One region of the Paraburkholderia sp. SSBN10T genome, then DNA from elsewhere that is predicted to be linked to it. Evidence: riboswitches for the same ligand, from Rfam matches in the RefSeq annotation. Region 1 holds a riboswitch; the other holds the start of a gene.
The links. Region 1 has a riboswitch for cobalamin ahead of cobW (cobalamin biosynthesis protein CobW). Riboswitches for the same ligand answer to the same signal wherever they lie in the genome.
Positions count from the first base shown of each region.

Region 1 (3,550 bases):
CGTGGCGATGTCGGCATCGCGGTTCTGGGTATTCCACGTGTAGCCGTCGCCCATCGTGACGAAATCGCAGCTGGCGATCTTGCCGAGAAAATCGCGCTCCGAAGTGTGCAGCGCGCCCTTGATGAACTGCACCACGCCGAGCCGCATGCCGTGGCCGAGCACGCGCACGGCCATGCCGAACGCGGCCGTGGTCTTGCCTTTGCCGGTGCCGGTGTTGACGATCAGCAGGCCCTTTTCGATGGTCGCTTCGGCCTGCTTTTTCTCGTGGCCTTCGCGGCGCCGCTGGGTCATGCGCAGATGCGCTTCGGGATCGGTTTTCATGGAAGATGAGGTTAGGTGGATTCGGTTGAGTGTGGAGCCGAGGCGGCCGCCTGCACCGCGATCGCCACGGTCACGCCGTCGAGCACCGTCTTCGCGACGAGCAGGCGGCCGGCGGGCGCGGCGAGCAGCGCGCACGGCTCGCAGACGCCGTCGACGCCGAGATGCGCGCGGGCGGCGGCCGACGGTGTCGGTAGGCCGGACACGGTGGCGATCTCAGCGCGGCTGAAGGTCCGCAAAGGCAGCGCATGACGCGCGCAGAATTCGAGCAGGCCGGGTTCCAGGGCTTTGGAGTCGATGGTGGCAACGGTTCGAATCGCCGCGAACGGATAGGCGCCGAGCGCGGCGTGCACGGCTGCGCCGATCTGCTCCACGGAGGTGTGCTGTCTGCAGCCTATGCCGACGCTGAGGGTCCTGGCGTCGTGTTCGGAGTGTTGGGTCATGCGGTGCCACATGTCATGCGCGACGGCGCGCGACGTGCGAACGCACGTGCTGGCACCAAACGCGCGCATACGATATCACAAGCGACTGCCGAAGTCGCACGGCCGGCTGCCTTGACGCGCGGGGCTCGCAGGCCTAAACTCCCACGCACTTTGGTGCTCGCGCGCGCGTTCTGAGCGTGCGCAGTTAAACGGGAAACAGGGTGTCCGCCTGCAACAGACCGGACCAACCTGTGCTGCCCCCGCAACGGTAAGCGAAGGCATCGCGCAAGCGGTGCAAAGCCGGCTTCAGTGCCTGCGCGCAAGGTCGCGCACGCATGCAACCACTGGGCGAGAAATCCCTCGCCTGGGAAGGGGAAGCGGCGTTTTCGCCAGCCCGGATACCGGCCAGAGAAGAGGGTTGGCGCTGCGGGGATGCGGCGTCTTGTCCACCATTTCGGTTCACCACTTCACGATGCTTGCCTGGCGCTGCTGGCGCGCCGTGATTCGTCCCCGCGTTTCATCTGAAACTCTCTCGCACCCGCCGGCGATGCATTCGCGCTGTCAGCCCCGTTGCGCGACTTCGCCGGCATGCCCAATGTGAAACACCTTTGGACGGATTGACCATGCAGAACTCCATGCGCAAAATCCCCGTCACCGTCGTGACAGGCTTTCTCGGCAGCGGCAAGACCACGCTGCTGCGGCATATTCTTCAGCACGCAGGCGGCAAGCGCATTGCGGTGATCGTCAACGAGTTCGGCGAACTCGGCATCGACGGCGAGATCCTCAAGGGCTGCGGCATCGGTTGCGACGAAAACGGCAACGAGACCGAAGGCCAATTGTATGAACTGGCCAACGGCTGCCTCTGCTGCACCGTGCAGGAAGAATTCTTCCCGGTCATGGAACAACTGGTGGAACGCCGCGCGCAGATCGATCATGTGCTGATCGAAACTTCCGGTCTCGCCTTGCCGAAGCCGCTGGTGCAGGCCTTCAACTGGCCTGCGATCAAGAACAGCTTCACGGTGGATGCGGTAGTGACGGTCGTGGACGGCCCGGCGGCGGCCAGCGGCCAGTTTGCCGACAACCCGGTGGCGGTGGACGCACAACGCAAGGCCGATCCGAACCTCGACCACGAATCGCCGCTGCATGAACTGTTCGAAGACCAGTTGTCGGCTGCGGACCTCGTGATCCTGAACAAGACGGATCTGCTCGGCGAGGCGCAGCAAGGCGCGGTCGAAGCGTTGATCCGCGAAGAGATTCCGGCGCAGGTCAAGGTGGTGCGCGCGCATAGGGGGCAACTGGATCTGCACACGCTGCTCGGTCTGGAGGCCGCTTCGGAGGCGACGATTCATCTGCGCCACGATCATCACGGCTCGGCCGAGGACGCGGACCATCATCACGACGAATTCGATTCGGTGGTGGTGCAGGCACCAACGCCGTCGCGCGAGGGCGTGATTGCCGCGTTGGAAAGCCTCGTCGAGAGCAACACGATTTACCGCGTGAAAGGCTTCGCTGCCTTGCCGGGCGCGCCGATGCGGCTCGTCATTCAGGGTGTGGGCCGGCGTTTCGACAGCTATTTCGACCGCCGCTGGCAAGCCGGCGAAACGCCGCAAAGCCGTTTCGTGCTGATTGGCGAAGACCTCGATCAGGCTGCGCTGCAAGCGGCTTTCGACGCCGCGCTGCGTACTGAAGCCCAGCCGCAGGCGTAATCGATCATGCATCTGCTGCGCACCACGCCGGGTGGCTTCGTCGACGACACCCAGGGTGTCATCCGGATCGATCAGCAACCCGCCGAGATCGTGGTGCTCAGCTCGGCCGATACGACGCTGTCGTTGCTCGCCAGCGTGGTGCCGCGCCTCGGCGCCGGTTTTCCGAGCGTGCGGCTCGCGAACGTGACGTACTTGCGGCAACCGGCTTCGGTCGATTTCTACGTCGAAGATGTCCTGCAGCATGCGCGCGTCGTGGTGGTCGATCACCTCGGCGGCGAGGCGTACTGGCCGTACGGGATCGAGCAGGTGGTCGCGCTCGCGGCGCGCAAGCAGCAAACGCTGGCGATGTTTTCCGGCGATTTGCAGGAAGATCCGAACCTGCTTGCTCGCAGCACGGCGGATGCCGCACTCTGTCATCAGCTTTGGCGCTATTTGCGCGAGGGCGGTGTGCAGAATGCCGAGGCGTTTTTGCGCTGTATCGCGCATCGCGCGTTCGGCTGGGGGCGTGAGCCGGCCGCGCCGCGCGTGCTGCCGGCGGCCACGCTTTATCACCCCGAACACGACACGCCGACAATCGAGGACTGGCAGGCACGCTGGCGCGCCGACGCTCCGGTCGTGGCGATCCTGTTCTATAAGGCGCATCTGCAGGCCGCCAATACGGCGGTATTCGATGCGCTGATCGAGGCACTCGAAGCGCAAGGGCTGAATGCGTTGCCGCTTGCGCTGACCTCGCTCAAGGATGTCATGAGCCGCGAGGTGCTGCAGCAGTTGTGCACGCAGCATGACGTCGCGCTGGTGCTGAACACCACCGCGTTTGCCGCCACGGCGATCGACGACCCCGAACCGCTGGCGCTCGCCGGTGACGCGCCGGTGTTGCAGGTGATCCTGAGCGGCGGCAATCGCGAGGACTGGGTCAAGGACAACCAGGGGCTGAACTCGCGCGATATCGCCATGCATATCGCGCTGCCCGAGGTGGATGGCCGCATCATTACGCGTGCCATCAGTTTCAAGGGGCTCGCGTATCGCTGTGCGCATACCGAGGTGGACGTGGTGCGCTATCAGCCCGATCACGAGCGGATCGGTTTTCTGGCCGAGTTGAGCCGT
Region 1 is NZ_JBWQQI010000022.1:23,626-27,175, reverse strand. Features, by position in the region: gene cobO (cob(I)yrinic acid a,c-diamide adenosyltransferase) at 1-321, opposite strand, end outside; gene AC1ECK_RS28110 (cobalamin biosynthesis protein) at 333-761, opposite strand; cobalamin riboswitch at 896-1,164, shown strand; gene cobW (cobalamin biosynthesis protein CobW) at 1,364-2,446, shown strand; gene cobN (cobaltochelatase subunit CobN) at 2,453-3,550, shown strand, end outside.

Region 2 (3,550 bases), on a different contig from region 1:
GCCTCACATGGAACCGCACTGGCTCCCCAAGGGTGTGAGACCTCACAGACACACTGCGACCACGCCTGCCAGGGCGGGATCGTTGCTGTGGAACCGCCAGAGCGCCGGCGTGCCGGCCACGAAGTCGCAGACGCTGAACGCGGCGGCCCTCAGGACGAGCGGCCTGGAAGAGGCCGCGGAGGAAAGAATCAAGGCGCTTGCCGAAGCCAACCTCATCGTCCGGAACAGTCCGGTCATCCCGTACCGTCTGCGTGGCGAGCCTTCGTTTCCGCTCATCTACATATCGCATGACATCACCCGGTTCGGCCACGACCGCGCAGCCTTGCTCGCCTCGCCAGCCTGGGCCAACGAGCTTGTCGACCCGGAGGACCAGGCCAAGGTCGATGCGGCACTCGCGCGAGTGCTGGAAAAGGATGCCGGAGGCGTCTCAATCGAGTTCCGCTTGCGCACTGCCGACGGCGCTTGCCGTTGCGTCGAGAATCGCTACATCCCGGTCCGCGACAAGGATGGACGGCTAATCGAAGTTGAAGGAATCATCGTCGACATTACCGAGCGCAAGGCAGCGGAGGAAAAGATCGCGCAGCTCGCCGACGTCGATGCGCTTACGGGTTTGGCGACTCGCGCCGGCTTCCTCGCGCAGGTGCGCCAGGCGTTCGCCGCGGCCCGACATGGCGCCATGCCGTTTGCGATTCTCCTCGTCGATCTCGACCGCTTCAAGCTGATCAACGAGAGACTGGGTGACCCGATCGGCGACCTGTTGCTTCGGGAAGTGTCGGCGCGTCTCAGGAACTGCATTCACGAATGCGGGCCGGGTGCCCGCTCGGTTGCCAGGTTAGGCGGTAACACGTTTGCCGTGCTGCAGGGCGAGCTGGCCGAGCCGGCGGACGCCGGGGCACTGGCTGCGCAGCTCCAAACGGCGCTGGCGGCTCCCTATCTGCTCAATGGCCACGATGTGCGTATCTCCGTGAGCCTTGGCATCCGCGCGTACGTAGAGAGCGACAGTGGCGCGGACGACATGCTGACGCAGGCCGAGTTGGCGCTCTACCGTGCGAAGCGTGAGGGCGGCAACCGCTATCGCTTTCATTCTGACGAACTCGACCAGCAGGTGCTCGAACGTGTCGCACTCGCAGACGATCTGAGCGGCGCGCTTGAGCGCGGCGAGGTGGAGCTCCAGTACCAGCCCGAGGTCGAGTTATCTTCGGGAAACATTCTCGGGATGGAAGGCCTGGTTCGCTGGCATCATCCGGCGCGAGGTCTCATTGCTCCCGGTGTGTTTATCCCGATCGCCGAGAGGGACGGCACCATGGCGGCGCTTGGGCACTGGGTGCTGGACGAGGCGTGCCGGCAAATGAGAGCCTGGCGCGACGAGGGGGTGGCCCCGCTGATGATCGCGATCAATCTGTCTCTGTTCGAACTCAGGAGCGCTCAAGCGTTTGTGCGCGATGTCGCCGAAACCGCCGCGAAGTGGCATCTCGCCCCCTCCGCTCTGGAATTCGACGTGACTGAGGCGACGCTGGCCAGGTTGTCGTGGGCACGCAGCGACATACTCCCGCAGCTACACGCGCTCGGCGCGAAGATCGCCATTGACGATTTCGGTAGCGAGTTCGCCTCGTTCGAGTACGTCAAGGCTTATCGCGTGAACCATCTGAAGATCGCGCAATCCCTCATCCACCGCTCTACCAGCGACCCCGCGAGTGCAGCGACGATCCGCGCCATCGTCAGCTTTGCGCACAGTATCGGGATCGGGGTCATTGCCCAAGGCGTGGAGACCGAGCAACAGCGGGCGCTACTGGCTGCAACGAACCGGGCGACGAGTGCGCAAGGTTTCCGTTTCAGCGAAGCGGTGGGGGCCGCTCGTGCCGGCGAGCTGCTGCGCCAGGGCAATATCGCGCCACGCGCGGGAGCCTGATCAGTCGACGCCGGACTCTTCCAACATCCGAACGGAATCGGCCCGGGCGTCTACGACGCCCATTCGCCGCGCGTGCCCAGCGCGGAGGTGGAAGCCGCCTTGAGCAACATGATCGCGGCGGCGCGTACCTTGCGGCAGAGGCTTGAGGTGGAGCGCAACCACACAGCCGCCGCCTGAACGTTTCGCGTAGCGCTTGATACCCCGTCCGTGAGTTATTCCAGACGGGGTTTTGGGCGTGCGTGGATTCAGAAGTAAAATGCGCGCGTACGACTCGTGGAAGCTGGTGTAAATCCAGCGCGGTCGCGCCACTGTGACCGGTTTCAGCACGGACCGGAAGTCAGACCTCGGCGTCGTATCCCTCCTTTCCGACTTTGGGGCGCGTAATCCCCAGGAGATATTCCCCAGTATGAAGTTGCGTCACTTGATCATGACATCTGCCCTGACCGTGTCGGGCTGGCAGATGGCGCATGCGGACGATTCGTCCTTACAACAACCGGACCAGGCATCGGCTGTCACCACTTTGCCGAATATCCTCGTCACCGGCGACACGCAGCACTTGCCGCAGTCGTTCGACCAGCGTTATGCCTCGACCCAGGTTCTGACCCGTGCGGATCTGGACCGTCTGTCGCCGGCCGACCCGAGCATCACGCAGGCCCTCGCGACGCTGCCCGGGGTCACGATTTCGCAAAACGGCGGCCCCGGTTCTTCCGCCTCCGTCAGCATCCGTGGTTCGTCGGCAAATCAGGTCGCGGTCTTTATCGACGGCATCCGGGTTGGTTCCGCAACCACGGGCGTAGCCGAATGGGCTGATCTTCCGACCTCCGCGTTCGATCGCGTCGAAGTGATTTCAGGCCCTGCGGCCGCGTCGTTCGGCGCCGATGCGGTGGGCGGCGTCGTGCAGCTCTTCACGAACCATGCCTCGAATCAGCCGAACCAGACTACGGTCTCCGTGGGCGGCGGCTCGAACAAGACCTTCGATACGCAAGTGCGCACCTCCGGCAGTATTCCTGCCACCGGTCCGCTTTCTGCATTGTCCGGCCTTACTTACTCAGTAGGCCTGCATGACTACAACACGGCGGGGATCGATGCGACCCGGCCGAATGCCTACGGGCACGAAGACGGTCGGAATCCTTATCATGCGCAGGACGTGGATGCGCGGCTCGGTTATGCGCACGACAACTGGTCGATCTCCACCTTCATGCTGTATCACCGGTCCGATCTCTCTTACGACAACGCAGGCGGCAACGACCGGCAGCTCGATCATCAGTTGACGACGGGTCTGGCGTTCCATCTGGATATCACGCCGTTTACCCAGTTCGACCAGTCGGTCGGCTACGCGACGGATCGTCAGTTCGTCTACGCGAACAACCCCGCTATCCCGAGCGATGAGATCGACTCGACGCGCTTCAGCACATCGACCTCGCTGACTCATCAGGAAAAAGGCCTGACGCTCTTCGGTCTGCCGCTGTCCGGCGAGACCAAGCTCGCCTACGATTTCTCCCGCGAGCAAGCCTTCCTGCCGTTCGATATCCCCACCGGTGTGCCGACACGCAACGATTCGGCCGTTTCGCTGCATCAATCGGCTACGCTCGGTGATTTGACGGTGTTCCTGGCCGGCCGCCACGAGATTGTCCAGGGCCA
Region 2 is NZ_JBWQQI010000001.1:218,123-221,672, forward strand. Features, by position in the region: gene AC1ECK_RS01010 (putative bifunctional diguanylate cyclase/phosphodiesterase) at 83-1,909, shown strand; partial or broken gene AC1ECK_RS01015 (hypothetical protein) at 1,943-2,086, shown strand; adenosylcobalamin (AdoCbl) riboswitch at 2,175-2,264, shown strand; gene AC1ECK_RS01020 (TonB-dependent receptor domain-containing protein) at 2,316-3,550, shown strand, end outside.
Region 2: linked by a shared signal. The riboswitch ahead of AC1ECK_RS01020 (TonB-dependent receptor domain-containing protein) and the one ahead of cobW (cobalamin biosynthesis protein CobW) in region 1 are both predicted to bind cobalamin.